One region of the Acidovorax sp. FG27 genome, then DNA from elsewhere that is predicted to be linked to it. Evidence: predicted binding sites of a transcription regulator. Region 1 holds the regulator's gene; each other region holds the start of a gene.
What was found. Region 1 encodes sigma-54, which starts transcription at its own class of promoters, with help from an activator protein. Its sites were predicted from a motif close to TGGCANGNAANCTGCTTT; they were not measured.
Positions count from the first base shown of each region.

Region 2: ABWV53_RS02035 (circularly permuted type 2 ATP-grasp protein) is a predicted target of sigma-54. The motif match lies at 2,754-2,771, and genes of this name have one in related genera.
Region 3: adh (aldehyde dehydrogenase) is a predicted target of sigma-54. The motif match lies at 3,265-3,282, and genes of this name have one in related genera.
Region 4: ABWV53_RS16920 (ammonium transporter) is a predicted target of sigma-54. The motif match lies at 4,175-4,192, and genes of this name have one in related genera.

Region 1 covers NZ_BAABVY010000004.1:506-7,749, reverse strand. The annotation lists gene ABWV53_RS03010 (methyl-accepting chemotaxis protein) at 1-1,228, shown strand, start outside; gene ABWV53_RS03005 (TspO/MBR family protein) at 1,484-2,080, shown strand; gene ABWV53_RS03000 (RNA polymerase factor sigma-54) at 2,105-3,706, opposite strand; gene lptB (LPS export ABC transporter ATP-binding protein) at 3,795-4,526, opposite strand; gene lptA (lipopolysaccharide transport periplasmic protein LptA) at 4,598-5,266, opposite strand; gene ABWV53_RS02985 (thiol:disulfide interchange protein DsbA/DsbL) at 5,641-6,297, opposite strand; gene ABWV53_RS02980 (SPOR domain-containing protein) at 6,403-7,101, opposite strand; partial or broken gene ABWV53_RS02975 (DALR anticodon-binding domain-containing protein) at 7,122-7,244, opposite strand, start outside.
Region 2 covers NZ_BAABVY010000002.1:334,403-341,646, forward strand. The annotation lists gene ABWV53_RS02025 (alpha-E domain-containing protein) at 67-1,035, opposite strand; gene ABWV53_RS02030 (alpha-E domain-containing protein) at 1,029-1,175, opposite strand; gene ABWV53_RS02035 (circularly permuted type 2 ATP-grasp protein) at 1,177-2,727, opposite strand; partial or broken gene ABWV53_RS02040 (DNA internalization-related competence protein ComEC/Rec2) at 2,841-4,529, opposite strand; gene ABWV53_RS02045 (helix-turn-helix domain-containing protein) at 4,998-5,390, opposite strand; gene ABWV53_RS02050 (hypothetical protein) at 5,569-6,018, shown strand; gene ABWV53_RS02055 (HAD domain-containing protein) at 6,039-6,599, shown strand; gene ABWV53_RS02060 (DUF6088 family protein) at 6,590-6,997, shown strand; gene ABWV53_RS02065 (HAD domain-containing protein) at 6,990-7,244, shown strand, end outside.
Region 3 covers NZ_BAABVY010000010.1:270,020-277,263, forward strand. The annotation lists gene ABWV53_RS15055 (sigma-54-dependent Fis family transcriptional regulator) at 1-740, shown strand, start outside; gene ABWV53_RS15060 (hypothetical protein) at 734-1,120, opposite strand; gene ABWV53_RS15065 (DUF779 domain-containing protein) at 1,184-1,597, opposite strand; gene adh (aldehyde dehydrogenase) at 1,675-3,195, opposite strand; gene ABWV53_RS15075 (YebC/PmpR family DNA-binding transcriptional regulator) at 3,710-4,429, shown strand; gene ABWV53_RS15080 (amidohydrolase family protein) at 4,571-5,854, opposite strand; gene ABWV53_RS15085 (GNAT family N-acetyltransferase) at 5,966-6,604, opposite strand; gene ABWV53_RS15090 (ABC transporter permease) at 6,633-7,244, opposite strand, start outside.
Region 4 covers NZ_BAABVY010000012.1:211,984-219,227, reverse strand. The annotation lists gene ABWV53_RS16935 (MlaE family ABC transporter permease) at 1-383, opposite strand, end outside; gene ABWV53_RS16930 (GMC family oxidoreductase) at 680-2,365, shown strand; gene ABWV53_RS16925 (hypothetical protein) at 2,427-2,738, opposite strand; gene ABWV53_RS16920 (ammonium transporter) at 2,769-4,148, opposite strand; gene ABWV53_RS16915 (sulfite exporter TauE/SafE family protein) at 4,580-5,338, shown strand; gene rocF (arginase) at 5,373-6,299, shown strand; gene ABWV53_RS16905 (ABC transporter substrate-binding protein) at 6,481-7,244, shown strand, end outside.

The sequences.
Region 1 (7,244 bases):
CGCCCCGGTGATCCAGCGCCTGGCCGAATCGGGCGGCCGGGCGGACGTGCAGGTGGATGGGGCCGACCAACTGCTCTATGCCGCCAAGGTGCAGGGCACGCCCTGGACGCTGGCCATCGCCATCGACCGCGCCGAGGCCACGCAGTCCGTCACCGCGCTGCTGAAGGTGGCCGTCGTCATCACGCTGCTGAGCGTGCTGGCCGCCGTCGTGCTGGTCACCGCCGCCGTCAGCCACCAGCTGCGCCGCCTGGGGCTGGTGCGCGACGCGCTGGAAGACATCGCCTCGGGCGACGGCGACCTGACGCGGCGCCTGTCCACCCACGGCAGCGACGAACTCACGCAGATCGCCAGCGCCTTCAACCGCTTCGTGGACAAGATCGCGGCGGTGCTGGTGCAGATCCGTGCCTCGTCCGAATCGGTGCGCCTGTCGACCAGCGAGATCGCCAGCGGCAACCAGGATCTGTCGGCGCGCACCGAGCAGCAGGCCAGCTCGCTGGAAGAGACGGCGGCGGCGATGGAGCAGCTCACTGCCACCGTGCAGCAGAACGCCGAGAACGCGCGCCAGGCCAATCAGCTGGCGACGGGCGCCTCCGACGTCGCCACGCACGGCGGCGCCGTAGTGGGCCAGGTGGTGCAGACCATGGGCGGCATCGAGGCCTCGTCGCGCAAGATCGCCGACATCATCGGCGTGATCGACGGCATCGCCTTCCAGACCAACATCCTGGCGCTGAACGCGGCGGTGGAAGCGGCCCGCGCCGGCGAGCAGGGCCGGGGCTTCGCCGTGGTGGCGTCGGAAGTGCGCACGCTGGCCCAGCGCAGCGCCACCGCCGCCAAGGAGATCAAGGCGCTGATCGACGATTCGGTGGCGCAGGTGGCCGCCGGCAGCCGGTTGGTGCAGGACGCCGGCGCCACCATGGACAAGGTGGTGGACAGCGTGCGCCGCGTCACCGCCATCGTGGCGGAGATCAGCAACGCCAGCCAGGAGCAGAGCACCGGCATCGCCGAGATCGGCGGCGCCGTGAGCCAGATGGACCAGGCCACGCAGCAGAACGCCGCGCTGGTGGAAGAAGCCACCGCCGCCGCCCAGTCGCTGCAGCAGCAGGCCGCGCAACTGGCCGACGCGGTTGCGGGCTTCAAGCTGGAAGCCGCCGCCCTGGCGGGGGCGGCCGCGCTGCCGGCGGCGAGCCGACACGGTGCAGCCACACAGCGTGCGCTACCCGGGCGATGACGGGCCGCTGAGCGGCCGATGGCGACACCCTGCGCTGCGGACGACCAGGGACCTGCGACCTGCGGCCGTGCCTCGAAATGGAGGATTGAGGATCTTTTAGGCCTCCCGCGCCCATCCCGCAAGGATATCTTGCTATTAATTCAATAGCATATCCTGGGCAACCTTCGCAGAGGGCCGCACACTCGGGGCGCCGTCTGACAGCCGCCGCCGCGTGCGGCAGCGCCGCCGGGCGAGCCCTTGCAAGATCATCGCGGGATGACCAAGCACACCCACCCTGCCACCCACTCCTCGCGTGCGCCCCATCCCCTGCGCGATGGGTCGGCGCCCACGGCCTCCACCGCCGTCGCCCCCGCTCCCACGCGTTCCCCGGCGCGCCTCTGGCTCGGGCTGATCGGCTGGCTGGCCCTGGCATTTCTCACCGCCGGCATCGGCAGCATCGCCTCGGTGCAGGCGCCGCAGTTCTACGGCCAGCTGGCGCAGCCCGGCTGGGCGCCGCCGCCCTCGGTGTTCGGGCCGGTGTGGACGGCGCTATTCGCCATGATGGGCGTGGCCGCCTGGCTGGCGTGGCGCCAGCCGGCCAGCCCCTTGCGCCGCCGGGCGCTGGCGCTCTTTGGCGTGCAGCTGGTGCTGAACGCGCTCTGGAGCTGGCTCTTCTTCCAGTGGCATCAGGGCGGCTGGGCGCTGCTCGACATCGCCGCGCTGTGGCTCGCCGTGGCCGTGACGCTGGTCGCCTTCTGGCGGCTGCGGCCCCTGGCGGGTGCGCTGCTGGTGCCGTACCTCGCCTGGATCAGCTTCGCGGCGGCGTTGAATTTCACGCTCTGGCGCATGAATCCGCAGCTGCTGGGCGGCTGACGCGTCCGGCTCCGCAAGGGGGGGTCACAAGGCCTTGCGCAGGTTGGCCGGCGCGATCTTGAGCGCCTCGCGGTACTTGGCCACCGTGCGGCGGGCGCATTCGATGCCCTGCTCCTTCAGCATGGCGGCGATCTGGCTGTCCGACAGCGGCTTGGCCGGGTTCTCGGCCGACACGAACTGCTTGATGAGCGCGCGTACCGCCGTGCTGGAAGCATTGCCGCCCGTTTCGGTGCCCAGGCCCGAGCCGAAGAAATACTTCAGCTCGTAGGTGCCCTGCGGCGTGGCCATGTACTTGGCGGTGGTCACGCGGCTGATGGTGGATTCGTGCAGGCCCAGTTCGTCGGCGATGTCGCGCAGCACCAGCGGGCGCATGGCCAGCTCGCCGTGCACGAAGAAGTTGCGCTGCCGGTCGACGATGGCCCGCGACACGCGCAGGATGGTGTCGAAGCGCTGCTGGATGTTCTTGATGAACCAGCGCGCCTCCTGCAGCCGCTGCTGCAGCGCCTGGTGGCCTTCGCCGCCCCGGTTGCCGCGCAGGGCGCCGGCGTAGACGTCGTGCACCCGCAGGCGCGGCATCACGTCGGGGTTGAGCTGCACGCTGAAATTCTGCTGCGCGCCGCGCCCGGTCTTCCTGACGATGACGTCGGGCACGACGATGTTGCGCTCCACGTTGGCGAAGCGCCGGCCGGGGCGCGGCTCCAGCCGTGCGATCAGCGCCATGGCGGCCCGCGTGCATTCCTCGTTGCCGCCGCCGCAGGTCTGCGTCAGCCGGCGCACGTCGCGCTTGGCCAGCATCTCCAGCGGCTGCCGGCAGATGCGCAGCGCGGTCTGCAGCACGTCGGCATCGGCCTCCTTGTCGGCCGCCAGGGCGCGCAGCTGCAGCGTCAGGCATTCGGCCAGCCCGCGGGCGCCCACGCCGGTGGGCTCCAGGCTCTGCAGCAGGCGCAGCGCCACGGTGAAGCGGTGCACCAGCTCCTCGATCTGCTCGGCGTCGTCGGGCCCGGCCAGGCTGGCGGCCAGCGATTCGAGCGGATCTTCCAGGTAGCCGTCGTCGTTGAGCGACTCGATCAAGAAGCGCAGGGCGGCGGTGTCCACGGCGGAGAGCCGCAGCGACAGCGCCTGGCGGTGCAGGAAGTCGGTGAGCGACTGGTGGCTGCGCGCCAGTTCGGTGGCGTCGGTCTCGCCGTCGCCTTCGCCGGTGCGGTTGCGCGCCGGCGCGTCGCCACCCCACTCGCTGTCGTCGGCGGAGAAATCCACCGTGCCGTCGCCCTCCCAGTCGGGCGCTTCGGCCGCGCCCGCCGCATCGGCCCCCGCGTCGGCCGGGGCCGGCGCGTCGGAATCGCCCGCGCCCTCGGTGCCGCTGGCCGCCGCGCCGGGCGCCGCGCCGTAGAGCGATTCATCGGCGTGGCGGTCGTCGTCGGCCACGGGCGTGTCGGCCTGCGCCAGCCCGAACTCCTCGCGCGGCGCCTCTTCGAGCGTGCGCTCCAGGAACGGGTTCTCGTCGAGCATCTGCTCGACCTCCTGCGACAGCTCCAGCGTCGACAGCTGCAACAGCCGGATCGACTGCTGCAGCTGGGGCGTGAGCGCCAGGTGCTGCGAGACGCGCAGGGAAAGGCCGGGCTTCATCGCTCGAGCACCGCCGGGCCGCCCCAAGGTGCGAGCGCCCCCCTGGGGGGCAGCGAACCACGAGAATCGGGAAGCGTGGGGGCCATGCTCACATCCTGAAGTGCTCGCCGAGGTACACCCGGCGTACTTCGGCGTTGTCCACGATGTCGGAGGGCGTTCCCTGCGCCAGCACGTTGCCGTCGCTGATGATGAAGGCGTGGTCGCAGATGCCCAGGGTCTCGCGCACGTTGTGGTCGGTGATGAGCACGCCGATGCCGCGCTCCTTCAGGAAGCCGATGATGCGCTGGATCTCGATCACGGCGATGGGGTCGATGCCGGCGAAGGGCTCGTCCAGCAGGATGAAGCGCGGCTGCGTGGCGAGGGCGCGGGCGATCTCGACCCGGCGGCGCTCGCCACCGGAGAGGGCCAGCGCGGGCGAGGCGCGCAGGTGCTCCACGCGCAGCTCCTGCAGCAGCGCCGTCAGGCGCTCCTCGATCTCGGCGCGGGGCAGCGGCTTGCCGTCTTCGCCTTTTTGCAGCTCGAGCACGGCGCGCACGTTCTCTTCCACGTTCAGCTTGCGGAAGATGGACGCCTCCTGCGGCAGGTACGACAGCCCCAGCCGCGAGCGGCGGTGGATCGGCATGTTGGCCACGGACTGGCCGTCGATGAGGATGTCGCCGCCGTCGCTGCGCACCAGCCCGACGATCATGTAGAACGACGTGGTCTTGCCCGCGCCGTTGGGGCCCAGCAGGCCGACGACCTCGCCCTTTTGCACGGTGAGCGACACGTCCTTGACGACCTTGCGGCTGCCGTAGGACTTCTGCAGGTGCAGCGCCTGCAGTCGGCTGCCGCCAGTCGGCGGGCTCGCCGGGGCGGCGGACGCAGCGGCGGACGGGGTGGAAAGGGACTCGCTCACTTGCTGGCGCCGCCGTTGCCGAGATCGGTGCTGGGCCGCAGCGCCGGTGCGGGCGATGCCGCCGGAGCCGGAGCCGGGGCCGTGGGCCGCGCGGCGCCGGCCGCCGGCTCCTTGGGCGCCAGCACGGCGCGCACGCGGCCGCCGGGGGTGCCGGATGCCGTGCCGTTCGGCGCGGTGCGCTGGCCGTCCACGGTCAGCACGTCGCTCACGCTGTTGTAGAAGATCACGGCGCCCGCCATCTCGTCGGTCAGCGTGGCTTCGCGGTAGCGGCGCAGTTCGGCCCGGCCGATGAGCTTGACGGTCTCTGCGCGGCCGTCGTATTCGATCGTCTGGCCCTCGCCTTCGACGAATTCGTCGGGCGCGCCGGCCACGGTGTCGCGCTTCTGGCGGAAGAAGGCGCGCTTGCCGGGCTCGGCGGTCACGACGCCGTACTGGAAGCCGTCGGGGTCCTGCCGCACGTCCAGCCGGGCGCCGCGCAGCACCATGGTGCCCTTGGTCAGCACCACGCGGCCGGTGAAGACGCTGGTCTGCTGCAGTTCATCGTGGCGCAGTGCGTCGGCCTCGATGTTCATGGGCTTGTTGCGGTCGGCCTTTTCGGCACGGGCGCCCCACGAGGCCAGGGCCAGCGCGGAGAGCACAATCAGCGGGAGGAGTCTGTTTCTCATAGGGCACGAATCTTGCAGACATTGTACCGACCGTTTACCGACCGTTCGCGGGTGGGGCGGCGCTGGTGGCGGGAAGGGCCCTTCGGCCGACCCGCATCATGCACGCGCCGCCACCCGACCGCGCGGCATACGACCCCACGCGCCGGCCCGGCATGGCGCACGAAGCGGCCAGATTCCCTGTCAAAACAGCCTCCAGCGCTTATCCGATAAGCGCCAGTAGCTATTGAAATAATAGCAATGATGATGGTGCGCCGCATGGGGACGACGGCTCGCAGGCGCCCATGAAAAAGCGCGCCCGGGGGCGCGCCGATGGCCGGTAAGGCCGCATGGAGCACGGGGGCGGCCGGGCCTGCCGCCCGCCCGGCCGCGGCCTATCAGCCCTTGCGCGCCACGCCCGCCAGGTAGTCCACCACCTGCAGCACGCTCTGCATGTTGCCAGCCATGGTGCCGTCGGTGTAGTAGCGGCCGGCCACGCCCATCGAGGGCACGCCTTCCACGCCATAGGCCTCCTGCAGCTGGGAGGCCTTGCGCACCTGGCTGGAGACGCCGAAGGAGTTGTAGGTTTCCTTGAACTTGGCGACGTCCACGCCCTGCTTGCCGATCCAGTCGAAGATCAGCTCGTCCTTGTTGAGCGGCAGGCGCTCGACGTGCACGGCGCGGAACACCTTGGCGTGCACCTCGGGCAGCTTGCCCATGTTCTCGAGCGCGAAGTAGAGCTTCTGCTGGGGCACGAAGCTGGCGTTGAACGCCACCGGGATGCGGCGGATCAGCAGGTCCTTGGGGGCCGCCTTGATCCAGGCCTCGAGCGCGGGCTCGAAGGCATTGCAGTGCGGGCAGCTGTACCAGAAGAACTCGATCACCTCGACCTTGCCGGCGGGCGCATCGACGGGTGCGGGCTTGGCGAGCTTGGTGTAGTCCTTGCCTTCCTTGAACTGGCGGGCCTGCGCGAAGGCGGGCGTGGCCAGCGGCAGCGTGGCGGCGGAAGCGGCCAGGGCCGTGGCGGCGGACAGGGAGAACTCGCGGCGTTTCATGAAGATTTCACTCCTTGGTCGATCAGAAGGTTGTGAGCAGCCGGGGGCCGCAAAGTTTCGTCGGCAGGTGGCGCGGACTGTGCGCCCGCGCACACTTTTCGGCCGTCAGCGCTGCACGCGCACCAGGGCGGATTCGACGCCCGCGCCGTCGAGCTTGTCTTTCAGCGACTCGGCGTCGTCGCGCTTGGCGAACGGGCCGACGCGCACGCGGTACACGGTGCGGCCGTTCTGCTCGCGCTCGCTCACCCGGGCCTCCCAGCCCAGCATGGCCATCTTGGCGCGCTGGGCGTCGGCGTCGCCCTGGGTGCGGAAGGCACCGGCCTGCACGAAATAGTCGAACGGGTCGGCGCCGCCGGCGGCGGCAGGCGCGGCCACGGCGGCCGGGCTGGCGGCCGAGCGCGCCTTGGCCAGGTCGCCCAGCGGATCGGCGCTGGTGCCGGGCTTGCCGGCCGTGGCCGGCTTGCTGGCGGCGCCCCGGGGCGTGGGCGCCGTGGTGGCAGCGGTCACCGGCGGCGCGGTGACGGTGCCGGTGGCGGGCGTGACCGCCGCCGGGTCGGTGCCGGCGGCACTCGGCGCGGCAGAAGCTGCCGGCCGCGCCGGGTTCTTGCCGTACAGGGGCGAATTCGGGTCCCAGTTCTTGTTGCGCTGGGCCTCGTCCTGGTCGGAATTGCGCGAGCTGCCCTTGTTCAGGAAGGGCACGGGCACCTTGGTGACGTACACGGCCACGCCCAGCGCGGCGCCCAGGCCGATGATCATCCCGACGATGAGCCCGACGGCGGTGCCTCCGCGCTGCTGTTTCTTCATTTGGCTAGCCATGGGTTGTTTCACATTCTGGCGGGCGCGCTCACGCCCAGCACCTTCAAACCATTGTGCAGCACCTGTGCGGTGGCGGCGACCAGCGCAAGCCGCGCCTGCTTGACGGCCTCGTCCTCCACCAGGATGCGCTC
Region 2 (7,244 bases), on a different contig from region 1:
CGCCACGGCACCCGGGGCCGACGCTGCGGCGCTGCCCCGGGCAGCAGGGCGGGCGTGCCGGGCGCGTCAGTTCGGCACCGGCACCAGGAAGTCGCGGCTGATGCCCGCGCCCAGCTCGTTCACCCGATCCAGGAACTGCGTGAGGTACGCATGCAGGCCGGTCGCGAGGATCTCGTCGATGCGGCCATAGCGCAGGTCGGCCAGCAGCCGGCCCGCCTTGCGCTGCGTCTCGCCCGACTGCTCGTTGGACACCACCGCCAGGTTCTCCGCCACCTCGTGCAGGCTGGCATGCAGCGAACGCGGCATGTCGCGGCGCAGGATGAGCAGGTCGGCCACGCGCTCGGGCGTGATGACGTCGCGGTAGGCCTTGCGGTACACCTCGAAGGCCGACACGCTGCGCAGGATGGCGCTCCAGTGATAGAAGTCGAATTCCGGCGTGGCGCGGCGCGGGTTCTGCACCGAGCCGTGGAAGTCGCTCTGCACAGCGTGGAATTTCACGTCGAGCAGCCTGGCCGTGTTGTCGGCCCGCTCCAGGAACGTGCCCATGCGCAGGAAGTGGAAGGCCTCGTCCTGCAGCATGGTGCCCAGCGTGACGCCCCGCGACAGGTGCGAGCGGTACTTCACCCATTCGAAGAACTGCGCCGGGTCGCGCTCGAACACGCCGCCGTCCAGTTGCCGGCTCAGCTCCAGCCAGGTCTGGTTCTGCGTTTCCCACACCTCGGTGGTGAGCGCGCCGCGCACGGCCCGCGCGTTCTCGCGTGCCGCGCGGATGCACGACACGATGGACGACGGATTGGTGCCGTCGTGCACCATGAAGTTGAGCACGCCGGCGGCGGTCACCTCGCCATGCTTGGCGGTGTAGGCGGGCATCAGTTCGCTGATCGACAGCAGGCCTTGCCAGCCTTCTTCGGAGACCGCGGCGGATTGGGGCAGCAGGGACGTCTCGTAGTTGACGTTCAGCATCCTGGCGGTGTTCTCAGCTCTCTCCGTGTAGCGAGACATCCAGAACAGATGATCGGCAGTGCGACTCAGCATGCAGCCTCCTCGGGCAAAGAACCCCGCACGCGCTGCGCGCGTCCGCAGTGTTGTGGCGAAAGTCCGCCTGCGGCGGCCTTTTCTGCCCGCTCGGTGTAGCGAGACATCCAGAACAGATGATCGGCAGTGCGACTCAGCATCTCAGACTCCTCCCAGGGTTTGCGTCATGCCGCCCATGGTCTGGGTCTGGGTCATGCCGCCGATGGTCTGCGCTGGCGCAGGAAATGGCACCGGTGGCGCGGTGCTGTCTTCTCCCAGCACCCAGGTGTCCTTGGTGCCGCCGCCCTGCGACGAGTTGACGACCAGCGAGCCTTCCTTGAGGGCCACGCGGGTCAGGCCGCCTGCCGCCATCTGCACCTTCTGGCCCGACAGCACGAAGGGCCGCAGGTCGATGTGGCGCGGGGCGATGCCCGACTCGACGTAGGTGGGGCAACTGGAGAGCGACAGCGTGGGCTGGGCGATATAGCCGGCCGGGTTGGCGACGAGCGCGGCGCGGAACTCCTCGATCTCGGCCTTGGTGGCGGCCGGGCCGATCAGCATGCCGTAGCCGCCCGCGCCGTGGACTTCCTTCACCACCAGTTCATGCAGGTGGTCCAGCACGTACTTCAGGTCGTCTTCCTTGCGGCACATCCAGGTGGGCACATTGGCCAAAATGGGCTCTTCGCCCAGGTAGAAGCGGATCATGTCGGGCACGTAAGGGTAGACCGACTTGTCGTCGGCGATGCCGGTGCCCACCGCGTTGCAGATCGCCACGTTGCCGGCGCGATAGGCGTTCATGAGGCCCGCGCAGCCGAGGGTGGAGGTGGGACGGAAGACCTGCGGATCGAGGAAGTCGTCGTCGACCCGGCGGTAGATCACGTCCACCCGCTGCAGGCCGCGCGTGGTGCGCATGTAGACGAAGTTGTCCTTGACCACCAGGTCCTGGCCCTCGACCAGCTCCACGCCCATCTGCTGGGCGAGGAAGGCGTGTTCGAAGTAGGCGCTGTTGTACATGCCGGGGGTGAGCACCGCCACGGTGGGCTCGGCCGCGCCGGCCGGGGCGCTGGCGCGCAGGGTGTCGAGCAGCAGGTCCGGGTAGTGCGCGACGGGCGCCACTTTGTGCAGGGAAAAGAGCTCCGGGAAGAGCCGCATCATCATCTTGCGGTTCTCCAGCATGTACGACACGCCGGAGGGCACGCGCAGGTTGTCTTCCAGCACGTAATAGACGCCCTCGCCGTTCGCATCGGGCGCGCGCACGATGTCGATGCCCGCGATGTGCGCGTACAGGTCGCGCGGCACGTCGACGCCCACCATCTCGGGGCGGAACTGCGCGTTGCGCATGATGAGGTCGGAGGGCACGATGCCGGCGCGGATGATCTCCTGGCCGTGGTAGACGTCGTGGATGAAGCGGTTGAGCGCCGTCACGCGCTGCACCAGGCCCTTCTGCATGTGGGACCATTCGTGCGCGGGAATGATGCGCGGGATCAGGTCGAACGGAATCAGCCGCTCGGTGCCGGCGCCGCCCTCGTCCTTGGCGCCATACACCGCGAAGGTGATGCCGACCCGGCGGAAGATCATCTCCGCCTCGGCGCGGCGCGCCTGCATCGCTTCTTCTGGCTGTTTGCCCAGCCACTGGCCGTAGCGTTTGTAGTGTTCCCGCACGTCGCTGCCCTGAAACGGCAGTGACGCGTACATCTCGTCGAACTTCTGCATAAAAAGCGGTGCCTCCTGCGTCCAGCATAGCAAGTTGTGCGCCTGAATTCCGTCAGACGGGTGCGAGATTTTTTCCAATCTTCAAGCAGGGGCGTCTCTCTCGGTACGGCCGGCTACCCGTCTGCCGGGTCCGCGCCCTGTGCGGCGCCGTCGCCGGGCACGTGGTGCCAGTAGCGCCGCGCCAGCGCGCGGTGGCACCGCACCTGATCGGGTTGCGCCGACGCCCATGCGATCGCGCCGCAACGGTCGGTGCGGACCAGCTCGATGCGTTGGCCGGCGTACCGCGCGGCCACATCCGCCGCCGGGTGCCCGAAACGGTTGCGGTAGCCCGCCTGTACCCAGGCGGTGCGCGGCGCCACGGCCTGCAGGAAGGCCGGGCTCGACGACGTGCGGCTGCCATGGTGGGGCACCAGCAGCACGTCGGCGCGCAGGGGCGCGCCGCGGGCGACCAGCTCGGCCTCCTGGGCGCGCTCGATGTCGCCGGCCAGCAGGGCCGCCGCGCCGCGGCCGGACCCCGAAGCAGCCGCGTCGATGCGCAGCACGCAGCTGTGCGTGTTGGGTGCGCCCACGGCAGGGTCGTCGCCCGGCGGTGGATGCAGCCACTGGAAGCGCACGCCGTCCCACTCCCACGCCTCGCCGGCGGTGCACGGCACTATGGGCCTCAGTTGCCGCAGCGGGTGGCCCGCCTCCACCGAGCCGCGCACATCGGCCCCCGGCTGCTGGCCCAGCACCGCCGCCGCGCCGCCCGTGTGGTCGATGTCGCGGTGGCTCAGCACCAGCCGGTCCAGCCGTTCGCCGGTGGCGCGCAGCAGCGGCACCAGCACGCGCTCGCCGGCATCGCTGTCCTGGTGGTAGCGCGGGCCGGCATCGTAGAGCAGCGCATGCCGGGCGGTGCGCACGATCACGGCCTGGCCCTGGCCGACATCGGCCGCCAGCAGATCGAACTGCCCCGGCGGCGGGCGCGGCGGCTGCCACCAGAGCGCGGGCAGCAGCAGCGGCAGACCCAGCAGGCGCACCGTCCAGGGCAGGCGCAACGCCAGCAGCGTGCCCCCGGCCACGGCGGCGGCGCCCGCCCAGAGGGGCGCGATGGCCAGCGACAGCTGCGCCCAGGGCCAGTCCGCCAGCCACTGCAGCCCGGCGGACAGGGGCCGCACGGCCCAGGCGGCGGCGTCCCAGAGCGGCGCCCACAACATGCCGCCCAGCGCCAGCGGCGTGACGACCAGCGTGGTCCACGGAATGGCGACGAGGTTGGCCAGCAGCCCCACCACCGACACCTGCCCGAACAGCAGCAGGCTGAGCGGGGTGAGCGCCAGCGTGACCACCCACTGCTCGCGCAGCATGGAGCCGAATCGGCCCCGGGCGCCGGTATCGACGGGGCCGACAGCTCCGGCACTGCTGGCAAACAGCACCGCCACCGCCACGAAGCTCAGCCAGAAGCCCGCCTGCCACAGCGCCCAGGGGTCGAGCAGCAGCACCGCGGCGCAGGCCAGCAGCCACACCTGCGGCCACGGCCAGCGGCGGCCCGACAGCCGCAGCAGCGCCACCACGGCCAGCATGCACACCGTGCGCTGCGCCGGCACGCCCCAGCCGCTGAAGAGCGCATAGCCCGCCGCCAGCAGCACGCCGCAGGCCAGCGCCGCCGTGGGGGCGGGCACCGCCAGGCAGAGCCGCCGCGACCGCCGCCAGCCCGCGCCCACCAGCCGCGCGGCGAGCCAGGCGAAAAGCGTGATGTGCAGGCCGGAGATGCTCATCAGGTGAGCCACGCCGGTGGCGCGGAACACATCCCAGTCGGCGCGGTGGAGAAGAACAAACAAGTCCTACTCCCGAACAATAGGTCCTACCTCAGCAAGTTTTCATCAATAGGTCCTACGCCAAAGCATAGGAACCATCCCTGTAGTCAGAGACAAAAGGTCCTACTTTCGAAGGAGCCGACAAGCATCCATATCTCACTGGGCACCAGTTGAGAACGGGCTTGTTTGAGCCTTGGCCCAAGAATAGGGCCCAGCTCGAAGGGAAACGACACTCTTCTGCTTGTTTCGACAATAGCTACCACGCTCAAACCCGATGTTGAACAAATGGTGCTACTCCAGCCTACCCCACCTCGTTCAAACCGGAGTTCCGTCGTCTTTCCTGTGAGGCGTATAGCACCCCAGCAGAGGCCGGTTGCTTCCGCAAATGCGGGTCGAAACCGGCCTGAACGTCAACTTTAGCCCTGATTTGTGGGTAAGACGCTGTCCAGGCAACTGTCTGCCAACTGAAGCGCGCAGGGGCTAATGGTCGCTGGAACCAGCTTTAACCTTGCGGGTCTTCAAGGGCACAGTCCCCCGTGCCTTCGACCCTACCCTCTCGGCAGTTGCTTTCTTGGCGGCTACAGCTCTGGCGGCAACCCTAGTCGTGACCACCCAGCGCTCCGTCTTTGCCTGACCTGCAGCTTCCGCAGCTTCAATCAGCAACTCTGCTTTGACCAACAACTCCGAGGCGCTGAGGCCGAGCGCATCGCACATCTGGGCGTAGGTCTGAAGGCTGATGGACATCTCGCCCCGTTCGGCCAAGCCGACCGTGTTCCGATAGATGCCTGCTTTGTGCGCAAGACCCTCTTGCGAGAGCCCTGCCTCAAGGCGGGCAGCACGGAGCACAGAACCGATGGTGGCCAGAAAATTCATGCGGGCGGGATTCAAGAAACCTTTCAGTCTCTGCATTGCCCATTTACCGGTCTACCCAATATATTGCCCAAACCTCGGTAACGGAATAGACTGTGGCCCCGACCTCAGCGCCTGTTCCGCCGCAACCTTCGGCTTTCCGCGCTGCCTCTTTCAGTATTCGCACGCCCAAGAAGCTGCTATGGACCGCCACGCCCTTCGCACGTCCCTCAGGGATGAAATCAAGCTCGCAGACCTCGGAGCATCCGAGAGCCGTGGTGTTCGTGCCTGGAACGCGGTGGAGATGCCAGGCAAGTTCTGGATTCATGCCCGGCGCACCGAGGACGGCGCGCGCGGCACCGCTGACCGGCGTCACTGGATGACCTGCAACTTCTACGAAGCGCTGCGTTTCGGGCGCGGCGAGAACGTGACGTCCTTCAGCTTGTATGTCGGTGTTTTCACTCCGAGTACCGCATGTGGGTTCGTGTTTGGCGAGGTCGTCGAAGTACTGCGCGCTGTGCCGACCGGAGCGTTCTTTGTCAGATATGGCAACGGCTTCTCTGTGATGTTGAGCCGCGACGGCCGGGATGATGAGTTGACCCCAACTGGCTTCGAACCCTTCTACCGGGCAGACGCATGGCGACCGAGCTAACCTCACGACCCGATGGCCGCATGCAGGTCGCTGAAGCCTTGCCGCAGCGAGGGCTGCTACTTCTCGACATAGATGACGTGCTGTGCATGTCCCAGCCATTTGGCGGTTACCACGCAAGAGGCGCGCTCTGGCGGCCAGGCGATGAATCGAAAGACATTTGGGAGAAGCTGTTTCATCCCAAGGCGGTGACAGCGACGCAGGAGCTAATGAGGGAGTGCCGCCCTCGGGTTGTGCTCACCACAAGCTGGCTCTCCATCCTGGAGCGGCAGCACTTCGTCGAAGTCTTCCTGCGCACGGGGCTCGAAGCTGTCGCCGAAGCCCTTCATGAGCATTGGGACGCGCCTGCGGACCTCGGCGAGTCGCGACACACCGCCATTTCCAACTGGCTCAAGGCACATCATCGCGGTGAGCCCCTCTTGATTCTTGATGACTTGCAGAGCGGCGAAAGCTTGGTGGAGTCGGAATGGGACGCGGCTGGCCATCAAATCTTGTGCGAGCCCGAGCGCGGCTTCCACGCGGGCCTGCTTCCGAAGGCTATGCAGGCGCTGCGAACACCTTACGTGAAGCCGGCGTGGTGGTGAACGTGATGGAGCGGATGCGACTGACCATGCATGTGGAAAAGAGCGACGTTCTGCTGCGCACGGACTTTCGCCAGGCCGGAAGCGCTTCCCAAGTGTCGCGGTGCCTGCGGGTACTGTGTCTCGAGGGCTCGCTGATGCGAATTGGTACGGGGATTTACGCGAAGACTCGCGTGAGTTCCGTAACCGGCCAACTCATCCCAAGAGGGAGTCTTGAAACGCTGTCCAAGCAGGTTCTCGAACGTCTTGGCATCGAAGTGCGACCTGGTCGCGCTACCGCGGAATACAACCAAGGGATGACGACACAGTTGCCTGGTCGACTGGTCGTCAATACCGGCCAGCGCCGCATCAGCCGAATAATCGAAGTCGGCGGGCGTCGGCTTATGTACGAGCGTGGCTAAACCTTCGCGCAAGCCGGTTCTGTTCCTTGGCGTGGACAGCGTGCTTTCGAGCAACGCGTACTCCAATGACCACGGCGCTACGCGAGGTAGCAATCGGTCATCAAGCGTGGCGCCAAGTTCCCCCGAGAAGCTCTTCGCCGGGAACGCGGTAGCCGCACTCAACCAGCTACTTTCTGAGGTCAAGCCGCAGGTCGTGCCGATGTGGCGGATTCGACTACTCGACCGTGAAGGGTTCTTTGCGCTCTTC
Region 3 (7,244 bases), on a different contig from region 1:
CGCTGTTCCTGGACGAGATCGGCGACATGCCCCTGGCCCTGCAGGCTCGCCTGCTGCGCGTGCTGCAGGAGCGCACGGTGGTGCCGCTCGGGTCCGCGCGCGAGGTGCCGGTGGACGTGCACGTGCTCTGCGCCACCCACCGCAACCTGCGCGAGATGATGGCGCGAGGGCTGTTCCGCGACGATCTGTACTACCGGCTCAACGGCCTGGTGGTGCGCCTGCCGGCCCTGCGGGAGCGCTCCGACCTGCCGGTCATCGTGCAGCGGCTGCTGCAGGCGCAGGAGCGGGAAGAGGGCCCCCCGGCGGCCTCGCCAGCCGGGCGGCAACCGGCCCGCACCGCACCGCTGCGGCTGTCGGCACGCGCCATGCAATACCTGATGTCCCACCGCTGGCCGGGCAACCTGCGGCAGTTGTCCAACGCGCTGCGGACTGCCGCGCTGATGGCGGGGGATGCGGCCGAGATCGACCTCGAACACCTGCCGGAAGACCTGTTGGACGACGGCCAGGGCGCAGCGGCCCCCGGATGGGCGCCAGGCCCTGCCGCCGATGCTCCGGCCATGGGCGCGCCCGCAGCGCCAGCCGCCGTGCGGTCCTGGGACGACACCGTCGACTCCGCGCTGCGCCATGCGCTCGCCGTGCATGGCGGCAATGTGTCGGCCGTGGCCCGGGCGCTGGGCGTGTCGCGCAACACCGTCTACCGCCGGCTCCGGGCGATGGACGCGCCGCCCGTGCGTCACTGACGCTGATCGCGGTCGCTGCCAGGCTGCGCCTGCCGGCGCCAGGCCCGGAACGCCAGGGCGGCGATGGGCACGGCCCAGAGGAAGGACAGCACCCAGACCACCCACCGGGACTCCGGCGCGGCCGACCCCAGGTAGGCCGCCACGACGGCATTGCCCGCGCCGGCCACGGGCGCCAGCGCGACCAGCCAGATTGCGGCCACGGCATTGCGCCGCAGGCACCAACAGGCGAGAGGCAAGATGCACAGCACTGCGGGGCTGAACAGCAGCCAGCCGATGACGGCGCCTGCCTCCTGGTCCAGGTAGGGCAGTCCACTGCCTGCGACGCGAAGAAGCGCCGCCCAGCCCACAAGCGCGAGTGCCAGGCCGATGAGATGACGCATGCTCCGAACTCGTGCAAAGGGCCAAGGATGCCATGGGCGGGCCCCCAGCGGCATTGCCTTCGCTCAGGCGGGCCCTCGCCGGGGCGGCCCTAGGGCCTTGATGGCCGCCCACTCGGCATCGCCATACAGCCGCGATCGGGTCAGAAAACGCAGGCCCGTCGGGCGCTCCAGCGAGAACATGCCGCCGTTGCCGGGCACCGCGTCAATGATGAGGTGCGTGTGTTCCCAGTACGCGAATTGCGATTCGCTCATGTGAAAGGGCGTGCCGGCGATCTCGCCGAGCAGCACGTCGGAGTCGCCCAGCAGGAATTCGCCCAGTGCGAAGCACATGGGCGCGCTGCCGTCGCAGCAGCCGCCCGACTGGTGGAACATCAGCGGGCCGTGCTGGGCGCGAAGCCGCTCGATGAGCGCCTCGGCGGCCGGCGTGGCCGACACGCGGGCGGCGGGAGCAGGGCTGGCATCGGGCGGGGTCGTCATGCGTGATCTCCTGTCATGGCGGGCGGTGGCAGCGGGCGCGGGGGCACCCGGCGCCCGCTGCCTCGTCCGACAGCCGGTCAGAAAAAGCCCAGCTTGTTCGGGCTATAGCTCACCAGCAGGTTCTTGGTTTGCTGGTAGTGGTCGAGCATCATCTTGTGGTTCTCGCGGCCGATGCCGGACTGCTTGTAGCCGCCGAAGGCCGCGTGCGCGGGGTAGGCGTGGTAGCAGTTGGTCCACACCCGGCCGGCCTGGATGCCGCGGCCCATGCGGAAGGCGCGCGCGCCGTCGCGGCTCCACACGCCGGCGCCCAGGCCGTAGAGCGTGTCGTTGGCGATCTCCAGCGCTTCTTCTTCGGTCTTGAAGGTGGTGACGGACACCACCGGGCCGAAGATCTCTTCCTGGAAGATGCGCATCTTGTTGTGGCCCTTGAACACGGTGGGCTTGACGTAGTAGCCGCCGGCCAGGTCGCCGCCCAGCAGGTTGCGCTCCCCGCCGATGAGGCACTGGGCGCCTTCCTGCCTGCCCAGGTCCAGGTACGAGAGGATCTTCTCCAGCTGCTCCTGCGAGGCCTGCGCGCCGATCATGGTGGCCTTGTCCAGCGGATGGCCCTGGGTGATGGCGGCCACGCGCTTCAGGGCGCGTTCCATGAAGCGGTCGTAGATCGATTCCTGGATCAGCACGCGGCTGGGGCAGGTGCAGACCTCGCCCTGGTTCAGCGCGAACATGGCGAAGCCTTCCAGGGCCTTGTCGAAGAAGGCGTCGTCGGCGCCCAGCACGTCCTCAAAGAAGATGTTCGGGCTCTTGCCGCCCAGCTCCAGCGTGACCGGGATGATGTTCTGGCTGGCGTACTGCATGATGAGCCGGCCGGTGGTGGTCTCGCCGGTGAAGGCGATCTTCGCGATGCGGTTGCTGGAGGCGAGCGGCTTGCCGGCCTCCAGTCCGAAGCCGTTGACCACGTTGACCACGCCCGGGGGCAGCAGGTCGCCGATGAGCTCCAGCAGCACGAGGATGGACGCCGGCGTCTGCTCGGCGGGTTTCAGCACCACGCAGTTGCCGGCGGCCAGCGCCGGCGCGAGCTTCCACACGGCCATCAGGATGGGGAAGTTCCAGGGAATGATCTGGCCCACGACGCCCAGCGGCTCGTGAAAATGGTAGGCCACGGTGTCGTGGTCGATCTCGCTGATGCCGCCTTCCTGCGCCCGCACGGCACCCGCGAAGTAGCGGAAGTGATCGATGGCCAGGGGAATGTCGGCCGCCATGGTCTCGCGCAGCGGCTTGCCGTTGTCGATGGTCTCGGCCACGGCGATGGTGAGCAGGTTGGCCTCCATGCGGTCGGCGATCTTCAGCAGGATGTTGGCGCGGTCCGTCGTGGAGGTCTTGCCCCACGCTGCCTTGGCCTTGTGCGCGGCGTCCAGCGCGGCGTTCACGTCCTTGTCGTTGGAGCGGGGAATGGCGGTGAAGACCTGGCCGTCGATGGGCGAGCCGTTGTCGAAGTACTGCCCGTCCACTGGCGGCACCCACTGGCCGCCGATGTAGTTGCCGTACTGCTTCTTGTAGGGGTTGGCGATGCCGAGATGGGCGATTTCTGCCATGTGCATGGTGCTTGTCTCCTGGTTGGAATGGGGGGGAACTGCGCCAACGGCCTGGAGCGCATTGGCGGCAGGAAAAGGGCAATTCGCATGCCAACGGCGTCTGCGCGCCACGGCAGCGAGGCGGCGCAGGGGGCGAGGGGCGCCTTGCCGCCAGGCGCCGGCGCGCTGCGGGCGGGGCGGCCTGTGGCGGTATGGCACACCGGGGTGCGCCAGGTGTTCCATTTCTGAACAGCCGTGGCACACCCCACCGGATTGCTATCGAATGAATAGCTGAGTGCCCAGGCGAGATGGGCGATCAGGCCTATTTCGGCATGCTTTTCACTGGCGGGGCTCCACCCACCGTGCCCTGCGGTCGCGCCCTGCCGGCAGCCGCCTAGAATCGGCGGCTGCACTCCGGCGCCCGTCGCCGGGGAGAGAACGGCCCACCGCCCATCGGCGGCGGCCGCACGGAAGGCGCCTGGCCCTGGCCGCGAGGCGCCTCCAATCACCCCTCCATCACCAATACGCAGGAGGCGCCACCATGGGTGCGCAATGGAAAGCAAAGGGCAAGGCGCAGGTCGCCGACGCCAAGGGCAAGCTGTTCGGCAAGCTGGTCAAGGAAATCATCGTGGCCGCGCGCGGCGGCGCCGACCCGGCGGGCAACTCGCGCCTGCGGCTGGCGGTGGAGCAGGCCCGCAAGGCCTCCATGCCCAAGGACACGCTGGAGCGCGCCATCAAGAAGGGCTCCGGCGTGGGCGCCGACGCGGTGGACTACCAGCGCGTGATCTATGAAGGCTTCGGTCCGCACCAGGTGCCCGTCATGGTCGAGTGCCTCACCGACAACGTGAACCGCACCGCGCCCGAGATGCGCGTGCTGTTCCGCAAGGGGCAGCTCGGCACGTCTGGTTCGGTGTCGTGGGACTTCAACCACGTCGGCCTGATCGAGGCCGAGCCCACGCCGGGCCACGCCGGCGCCGATGCCGAAGTGGCCGCCATCGAAGCCGGCGCGCAGGACTTCGAGCCGGGCGAGCAGGAGGGCGCGACCCTTTTCGTCACCGACCCGGCCGACCTCGACGTGGTGAGCCGTGCGCTCCCCGCCCAGGGCTTCACCGTGCTGTCGGCCAAGCTGGGCTACCAGCCCAAGAACCCGGTGGACCCGGCAAACCTGAGCGCCGAGGCGCTGGAAGAGGTCGAGACCTTCCTCGCCGCCATCGACGCACACGACGACGTGCAGGAGATGTTCGTCGGTCTGAAGGGCTGAGCGGGGCGTGCCGGGTGCCCGCGCCGCGGTGCGGCGCCCCCCGCACCATGCCATCAAAAATGATAGCTGCCCGCGCAGGAACCACCAGCGCTGGCGGCTTTTTTCATGCCCAAAGTGGCCGCAACCGGGGCCTGATGGGTGTCAGCCGCAGGACGCGCCCAGAAACCCCACCTGCTGCGGCCGCCCCGGCAGCGTGAGCTGCGCCACAGGCGCCGGGCTGCTGGCCACCTGCCGGCCGCGGCGCCACACCGCCAGCCGGGTGGCCCGCAGCCGAATCGCCTCGGCCGGGTTGCGGGCGTGCAGCAGCACCAGGTCCGCATGGCAGCCGGGAGTGATGCCGTAGCCCTCCAGGCCCAGCAGCCGGGCCGGGTTCACGGTCACCGCGTCGAAGCACTGGCGCATGGCCGACTGGCTGGTCATCTGCGCCACGTGCAGGCCCATATGGGCCGATTCCAGCAGGTCGGCGCTGCCGCCGCCATACCACGGGTCCATCACGCAGTCGTGGCCGAAGGCGACGGTCAGGCCGGCGGCCATCAGCTCGGGCACCCGCGTCATGCCGCGCCGCTTGGGGTAGGTGTCGTGCCGGCCCTGCAGCGTGATGTTGATGAGCGGGTTGGCCACCACGCCCAGCTGGGCCTCGGCCATCAGCGGGATCAGCTTGCTGACGTAGTAGTTGTCCATGCTGTGCATGGACGTGAGATGCGAGCCGGTCACGCGGCCCTGCAGGCCCAGGCGCACGGTCTCGGCGGCGAGCGTCTCGACATGGCGCGAGAGCGGGTCGTCGGTCTCGTCGCAGTGCATGTCCACGCGCAGGCCGCGCTCGGCGGCCAGCTCGCACAGCAGCCGCACGCTCTCGCCCCCCTGCGCCATGGTGCGCTCGAAATGGGGAATGCCGCCCACCACCTCCACGCCCAGGTCCAGCGCGCGGGTGAGGCTGTCCAGCCCGCCCGGGCGGCGCAGCACGCCGTCCTGCGGAAAGGCGACGAGCTGCAGGTCGAGGTAGGGCGCCACGCGGGCCTTCACGTCCAGCAGGGCGCGCACCGTGAGCAGGCTCGGGTCGCTGGTGTCCACGTGGCTGCGAATGGCCAGCAGGCCGCGTGCGACGGCCCAGTCGCAATAGGCCAGCGCCCGCTCCACGATGGCCTCGTGCGTGAGCGTGGGCTTCAACTCGCCCCATAGCGCGATGCCTTCCAGCAGCGTGCCGCTCTCGTTCACGCGCGGCTGGCCGTAGCTCAGGGCCGAGTCCAGGTGAAAGTGCGCATCGACGAAGGGCGGCGACAGCAGCATGCCGCCGGCATCCACCGTCTGGTGCGCCGGGGCGCGCAGGCCCTGCGTGACTTCGGCGATGCGCCCGGCCTGCACGGCGACGGACATGTGCTGGCGGCCATCGGGCAGGGTGGCGTCGTGGATGAGCAGATCGAGCATGGTCGGTGCGTGGTGTGCGGGGGGAAATGACGGGAGGCCAGGGACGGCAGGCGGCGAGCATATTGTGGGCCAGGGGCCTCCCGGTGCCGCCCTTCGGGAATCGGTGAAGGCTCAGGCCCCTGGCTGCGTGGCCGCGAGCCACCGGCCCCGCGAAAGCCGATGCAGCTGGTGGCGGCGCAGGACATGGCCCTCGGGCACCGAGGGGTGGTCGAAGGCCTCCGAGGGCGATTCGCGCATGCCCAGGCGTTCCATCACCGCCTGCGACCGCAGGTTGCGCTGCGCGGTGAAGGCGATGATCTCCTGCAGGCCCAGCGCCTCGAACCCCACGCGCAGCGCCAGCAGGGCGCCTTCGGTGGCCAGGCCCCGGCCCCAGAACGGCCGGGCCAGGCGCCAGCCGATTTCGACGCAAGGCGCGAACGGCAGGGGCGCGGTGGGCCCGTTCAGGCCGATGAAGCCCATGAACCTACCGGGGCCGTGGCCGATGCCCTCCAGCGATTCGGCCGCCCAGAAACCCCAGCCTTGCTGGTCGATGAGGTTCTCGATGCGGTCGGCCAGGGCGTCGCTGTGGGCGCGGGTGGGCAGCGGCAGCAGGTGCTCCATGACCCCCGGGTCGGCGGCGAGGGCGGCGAAGGGCTCGCGGTCCGCAGGCGTCCACTGGCGCAGGCGCAGCCGGGGCGAGCGCAGCAGGGCCGGGTCGATGGCTGGAGCGGCGTGGACCGCATGCGCGGGTGTGGGCGAGGCGTCGGTCATCCGCCCATGCTAAAGGCCCCCACGGAGCTTACCGCTCTCCCTTGCGATAAGGCTTCATCAGCGCCTGGGGATAGGCGGCCTTGCGGGCCACCAGCACCAGCGCCAGGATGGACAGCAGATACGGCAGCATCAGGTACACCTGATAAGGCAGCCACGCGTCGCCCGCCTGCTGCAGGCGCAGCTGCAGCGCGTCGAAGAACGCGAACAGCAGCGCGCCCAGCAGCGCCTTGCCGGGCCGCCACGAGGCGAACACCACCAGCGCCACGCAGATCCAGCCCCGGCCGTTGACCATGTTGAAGAAGAACGCGTTGAACGCCGACAGCGTGAGAAAGCTGCCGGCCACGCCCATCAGCGCCGAGCCCGCCACGATGGCGCCCGTGCGCGTGGCCGCCACCGAAATGCCCTGGCCCTCGGCCGCCTGCGGGTTTTCGCCCACCATGCGCACCGCCAGCCTCAGCGGCGTGCGGTAGAGCGCCCAGGCCAGCAGCGGCGCGAGCAGCAGGGCCAGCAGCGTGAGCGGTGTCTGCGCCGAGAGGATGGGCACGCCCAGCCAGTCCATGGGCGCGAAGGGCGTGATGGTGGGCGGCGTGTTGACCTTCGGGAAGCCCACGCGGTAGCCGTAGTAGCTGAGCGCCGTGGC
Region 4 (7,244 bases), on a different contig from region 1:
CCGTGGCCGACGCCGTGCATCACCTTGGCGCCGAGCGTGTCGACCTGCTCGGCGAGGCTCCAGCGCTCGGCGGGCGCCTCCTCGGTGCTGAACTCCTCGATGCGCTGGAGGATGTCGCGTTGCGCATCGGTCAGCGCGATGCGCTCGGGCCAGGCGCGGCCCCAATGGTTCCAGAGCAGCTGGGCGCCCACGTGGTCGAGCCAGTCCAGCTCACGCAGGTCCCAGCCCAGGCCGGCCGCCGCCGGCGATTCGGCCAGCTGCGCGGAGAGCTTGCGCCAGCGGCGCCGCTCGCCCAGCTCCGCCGCGCCCCAGCGTCCGTGCAGCACGGCGGACGGCCCTTCGGGCGCGTCGGTGCGGGTGATGCTGGGCTGGCGGTCGGTCATCGGTGCGGGATCGTAGCTGAGTGCAACAGCTTGCCACGTCAGCCAAAGTCGCGCCCCGTGCCGCCGGGGAGCCGGGCGCCGCGGCGGGGTGTGAAAAAACCATCACAAAACGCTTGCAGCGCCCGATCCATGAGCGCTTTAAGCTACCAAACTGATAGCAATCCGCCTTTTCCCTATCGACACGGCAGCGGCGTTCCGCACAATGGCAGCGGCCCTGGCGCCCGCGCCCGCACCCCGTTCCCGCCCCCTTTCCACCCTCTTCCCGCCCTGCCCTCCCCCGCCTGCCAACGCCCGCCATGAGCGACACCACTTTCGACTACATCATCATCGGCGGCGGCACGGCCGGCGCCCTGCTCTGCAACCGCCTGAGCTCGGGCGGGCGCTACCGCGTGCTGCTCGTCGAGGCGGGCCGCAAGGACGACTACCACTGGATCCACATTCCCGTGGGCTACCTCTACTGCATCGGCAACCCGCGCACCGACTGGCTCTACCACACCGAGCCCGAGCCGGGCCTGAACGGCCGCAGCCTGCGCTACCCGCGCGGCAAGACACTGGGCGGCTGCAGCAGCATCAACGGGATGATCTACATGCGCGGCCAGGCGCGCGACTACGACCACTGGGCCCACACCACCGGCGACGACACCTGGCGCTGGGACAACGTACTGCCCGCCTTCCGCCGCCATGAAGACCACTGGCGCCTGGACAAGCCGGACACCGCGAGCGAGCGCTTTCGCCAGCTGCACGGCAGCAAGACCACCGGCGGCCTGGGCGAATGGCGGGTGGAAAAGCAGCGCCTGCGCTGGGACGTGCTGGACGCCTTCGCCCAGGCCGCGCAGCAGGCGGGCATCCCGGCCACCGACGACTTCAACGGCGGCGACAACGAGGGCGTGGGCTATTTCGAGGTGAACCAGAAGGCCGGCTGGCGCTGGAACACCGCCAAGGCCTTCTTGCGACCCACCTGCTACGGCCGGCCCAACTTCGAGATGTGGACCGCCGCGCAGGCCACGCGGCTGCTGATCGAGACGCGAGGCGACGGCAGCCTCCGCTGCACCGGCGTGCAGGTCTGGACGGGCGACGAGATGGTGCAGGCCCACGCCACGCGCGAGGTGGTGCTGAGCGCCGGCGCCGTCAATTCGCCGCAGCTGCTGCAGCTCTCGGGCATCGGCCCGGCCGATCTGCTCGCCCGGCACGGCATCGACGCGGTGGCCGACCTGCCCGGCGTGGGCGCCAACCTGCAGGACCACCTGCAGATCCGCGCCGTCTACAAGGTCAACCACGTGCCCACGCTCAACGTGCTGGCGGGCAGCTGGCTGGGCAAAGCCAGGATCGGCCTTGAATACGCGCTCAGGCGCAGCGGCCCGATGAGCATGGCGCCCTCGCAGCTGGGCGCCTTCACCCGCAGCAGCCCCAACCAGCCCTACGCCAATCTCGAATACCACGTGCAGCCGCTGTCGCTGGAGGCCTTCGGCGAACCGCTGCACGCCTTCCCGGCGTTCACGGCCAGCGTGTGCAACCTGAACCCGACCAGCCGGGGCACGGTGCGCATCAAGAGCGCGGACTTCCGCCAGGGCCCGGCCATCGCGCCCAACTACCTCAGCACCCCCGAGGACCGCCAGGTGGCGGCCGACAGCCTGCGCGTGACGCGCCGCATCGCCGCCCAGCCGGCCCTGGCCCGCTACGAGCCCACCGAATGGAAGCCAGGCCCGCAGTACGAGAGCGACGAAGACCTGGCCCGCCTGGCGGGCGACATCGCCACCACCATCTTCCACCCGGTGGGCACCACCCGCATGGGACGGGACGGCGACCCGATGGCGGTGCTGGATTCGCGCCTGCGGGTGCGCGACGGGCGGGGCGGCACCATCGCGGGGCTGCGCGTGGTCGATGCGGGCGCCATGCCCACCATCACCAGCGGCAACACCAATTCGCCCACGCTGATGATGGCGGAGAAGGCGGCGGAGTGGATTCGCGCCGACGCGGGGTAGGCGGAGCACCCAGGCGGGCGGCAATGGTGGGAATGCCGGCCCGGACGGGGATGCCGGCCGCTCAGCGGATGCCGCCCACGTAACGGTCGGGCACCGGCGGCGGATCCGGGGGCTGCGGCGCCAGGGCCTGCGCCAGCGGCCGGCGCGGGGCGGGCGCGGCGGCGGCCTGGTAGGTGGCCGCCTCGAGCTTGTCGGCCCATTCGTTCAGCTCGGGCAGGCCGTCGCTCTGGGCACGCTCGCGCGCGAAGCGCACGATCTCGAGCGCGTAGGCCCTGTCGGCCGCCATCCACTCGGTGTCGGTCACGCGCCCGGTCTTGCGGCGCAGCAGCACATGCAGATGGGCGGCGATGGCGAGTCGTTCACTGTGTCGCATGGAAGTCCTTTCGGATGGGGCGCCGCGCGCTCAACCGCCAATGCGCTCGCGGTGCAGCGCCAGGTCCAGCCCGGCCAGCTCGTCGCGCTCGGGCACGCGCAGGCCCAGGGCCGCGTCCACCAGCCAGAGCAGCAGCGCCGTGCCCGCCAGGCTGAACGCCATGACGGCGCCGACGCCCAGCGCCTGCGTCACCACGCTGCCGCCGACGCCGCCGATGCGCGGCTCGGCCAGCAGGCCGGTGAGCAGCGAACCGACGATGCCGCCGATGCCGTGCACGCCGAAGACGTCGAGCGAATCGTCCACGCGCAGCAGCCGCTTGATGCCGGTCGCGCCCCAGTAGCAGGCCAGCCCCGCCGCCAGGCCGATGCACAGCGCCGACAGCGGCGTGACGAAGCCGGCGGCCGGCGTGATGGCGACCAGCCCGCCGACCAGGCCGGAGCACAGCCCCAGCAGCGATGCCCGGCCGCGAAGCAGCGCCTCGGCCAGCATCCACGACATCGCCCCGGCGGCGGCGGCAATGTGCGTCGTGGCCATCGCCAGGCCCGCCCGGCCGTCCGCCGCCACGGCGGAGCCCGCGTTGAAGCCGAACCAGCCCACCCACAGCAGCGCCGCGCCCGCCATGGTGAAGCCGAGGTTGTAGGGCTCGAACGGCTCGCGCCCATAGCCGCGGCGCGGGCCCAGGTACCAGGCGCAGGCCAAGCCCGCCATGCCGGCGTTGACGTGCACCACCGAGCCGCCCGCGAAATCGAGCACCCCCATGCGCGCCAGCCAGCCGCCCGGCTCCCACACCCAGTGGGCGATGGGCGTGTAGACGAGCGCGGACCAGAGCCCGATGAAAACCAGCATGGCGGCGAAGCGCATGCGCTCGACGAAGGCGCCGACCACCAGCGCGGCGGTGATGATGGCGAAGGTGAGCTGGTACATGGCGTACACCGACTCCGGGATGTGCGGCGCGATGTGGCTCACCGCCACCATGCCGCCCGTCAGGTCGAAGTCCAGCCCGCCGAAGCCGACCCGCGCCTGCCCGCCCCACCAGGCGGAGCCGGGCGTGAAGGCCCACGAGTAGGTGCCTGCGAACCACAGCAGGCTGACCAGCGCCGCGATGGCCACCACGCAGGCCAGGGTGTTGAGCACGTTCTTGCGCCGCACCATGCCGGCATAGAAGAGGGCCACGCCCGGCAGCGTCATGAGCAGCACCAGCGCCGTGGCGGTCATCATCCAGGCGGTGTCCGCGCCGCTTAGCGAGGACACCGGCACCAGCCCTGGCCGCACGAGTGCCGGCGCTGCGGCGGCGGCCGCCTCGGTCTGCGCCACCGCGCCGCCGATCCACGCGCTGCCCGCCAGGGCGGCGGTGCTTACCGCCAGCTTCCGTGCCCTCTGTCCTATCGGCTGCTTTGCTGTTGGATGCATGTATGACTCCTTGTAACGGCGGGCCCCTCGCATATCGCATGCCAAGAGGGGGCCGCGAACCTTTGCGGTGCGCGCCCGCCCCGTTTTCGGGACGCTGCGCTCCGCCTGATGCCGCTTCGTGCCGTGCGCCGTCTGCGGGAAACCACTGATGCACCAGCGCAGTGCGCGCCGTTACAGTCCACGCACTCGACAGCGCGCCCCGGCGTGCAAGACGAGGGGACCGGGGAGACAACCCTAGCAACTCCAACAAGACATGACCCAAGCATCCCCCTGAGATGCATTTCCTTCCAAGGCGCCGGCGATCCCGGCGCCTTTTTTTTCCGGCGTTGGCGCCTGGATCGCACGGCCGTCCAGCGCACGGCCGGCGGGCATGTCTAGCTCCTAATTGCATAGCAGCCGCGCCCGATGGGCGGTGCGACAATCGCCGCCCTATGGAATGGATCATCGTTTCGCTGGCCTCGCTGCTGGCCGGCTTTGTGGACGCCGTGGTGGGCGGCGGCGGCCTGGTACTGCTGCCGGCCCTGTTCGCCACCTTCCCCAACGCCCCGCCCGCCACGCTGATGGGCACCAACAAGGGCACCGCCTTCTGGGGCACGGGCATCGCCACCTGGCAGTACAGCCGCCGCGTGCAGATCCCGTGGCAGGCCATGCTGCCAGCCGCTGCCGCCGGCTTCGCGGGCGCCTTTGCCGGGGCGTGGACGGTGACCGTCATCTCCGCCGACTTCCTGCGCCGGCTGCTGCCGCTCGTGCTGCTGCTGGTGCTGGCCTACACGCTCATCAAGAAGGACCTGGGCCGCCACCACGCACCGCGCCTGGCCGGCCGGGCGCAAACCCTGGTGGCCTGCGCCATCGGGCTGGTGATCGGTTTCTACGACGGCTTCTTCGGCCCGGGCACGGGCAGCTTCTTCGTGTTTCTCTTCGTGCGGCTGCTGGGCTACGACTTCCTGAATGCCTCGGTGTCGGCGAAACTGCTGAACCTGGCCACCAACGTGGCCGCGCTGATTCTCTTTGCCGCCAAGGGGCACGTGTGGTGGCACTTCGCGCTGCCGCTGGCCGTGGCCAACGTGGTGGGCAGCGTGCTGGGCGCGCACATGGCGCTCAAGCACGGCACGGGCTTCGTGCGCGGCATCTTCATCTTCGTGGTCAGCGCGCTGATCCTCAAGACCGGCTACGACGCCTTCCTGCGCTGAGCCGCTCTTTCCTTTCGTTGCACGGAGCCCCGACATGACACCGAAGCCCCCCACCCTCACCTTGATCGGCGCGCCCACCGACGTGGGCGCCAGCGTGCTGGGCGCCAGCATGGCGCCGGACGCGCTGCGCATCGCCGGCATCGCGCGCGCCCTGCGCGGGCGCGGCTTCGAGGTGATCGACCGGGGCAACCTGGCCGGCCCGGGCAATCCGCAGGCGCAGCCGGCCAGCGGTTTCCGGCACCTGGCCGAGGTGACGACCTGGAACGAGGCCGTCTACACCGCCGTGCTGGCCGACCTGGAAGCCGGCCACCTGCCGCTGATGATGGGCGGCGACCATTGCCTGGCCATCGGCTCCATCAGCGCGGCGGCCCAGCACTGCCGCAACCACGGCCGGCGGCTGAAGGTGCTGTGGTTCGATGCGCATGCCGATGCCAACACGCCCCAGTCCACGCCCAGCGGCAACCTGCACGGCATGCCGGTGGCCTGCCTGCTGGGCCACGGCCCGGCGGGGCTGACGCGGCTGGCCGGCGTGCCGGCGCTCGAGGCCGGCCAGATCGGCCTGGTGGGCGTGCGCAGCGTGGACGACAGCGAAAAGGAATTCGTGCGCGAGCACCGCATCGAGGTGCACGACATGCGCGCCATCGACGAGCTGGGCATGCGCGCCGTGATGGAGCGCGCGCTGGCCGACGTGGACGCTGGCACCCACCTGCACGTGAGCTTCGACATGGACTGCCTGGACCCGTCGGTCGCGCCGGGCGTGGGCACGGCGGTGCGCGGCGGCCCCACCTACCGCGAGACGCAGCTGTGCATGGAGATGCTGGCCGACAGCGGCGCGCTGCGTTCGGCCGACCTGGTGGAGCTGAACCCGGCGCTCGACATCCGCAACCAGACAGCCGAGCTGGCCGTGGATCTGCTGGAGAGCCTGTTCGGCAAATCCACGCTGATCCGGCGCGGGCACTGACCTTGCTTGACAGACGCTCAGGGTTTGCGGCAGTGCCTCGCGGCAAGGCCGCATCCCTATAATGTGACCACTCCGTGACGCCCTCTCTCACCCAGCAGACGACGCACGACAACGCTCCGGCTCGGTCTACCGCCCCAGCCGGATTTTTTGTACCTGAAATCATCCCCCGCAGGAACAGCAGATGAAGATGCTCAAGACGATTGCCCTGGCCGTGGCCCTCTGTGCCGGCTTTTCCGTTCAGGCCCGCACGGTCGACGCCATCAAGAAGGACGGCAAGATCATCATCGCCACCGAAGGGCAGTTCGCCCCGTTCAACTTCTTCCAGGGCACCAAGCTCACCGGCTTCGAGGTCGAAGTGGCCGAGGCCGTGGTCAAGAAGATGGGCCTGAAGCTGGAATGGAAGACGCTGGGCTTCGACGCCCTGCTGACCGGCCTGCCGCAGGACCGCTGGGACGTGGTGATCGCATCGCACGGCATCAACGAAGAGCGCTCCAAGGCCGTGACCTTCGCCGATCCGCACTACTGCTCGGGCGGCATCATCGTCTCCATCGACGGCAAGACCCGCACGGCGGACGACCTGAAGGGCAAGGTCGTGGCCGTGCAGACCGGCACCAGCTACCTGGAGAACGTGCAGAAGCTGACCGGCGTGAAGGAAGTGAAGAACTTCCCGCAGGACACCGACGCCCAGCGCGCCCTGATCTCCAAGCGCGTGGACGCCTGGGTCAGCGACAAGTTCGTCGCCAAGGAAGCCGCCGCCAAGAACGCCAAGGCCGGCTTCAAGCTGGGCGACATGCTGTTCGTCGAGCGCATCGCGCCCGCCATGACGAAGGGCAACACGGGCCTGGCCGACGCCTGGAACAAGGCCTTCGCCGAGACGCTGGCCGATGGCAGCTATGCCACCATCTCCAAGAAGTACTTCAACGAAGACGTGCGCTGCACGAAGTA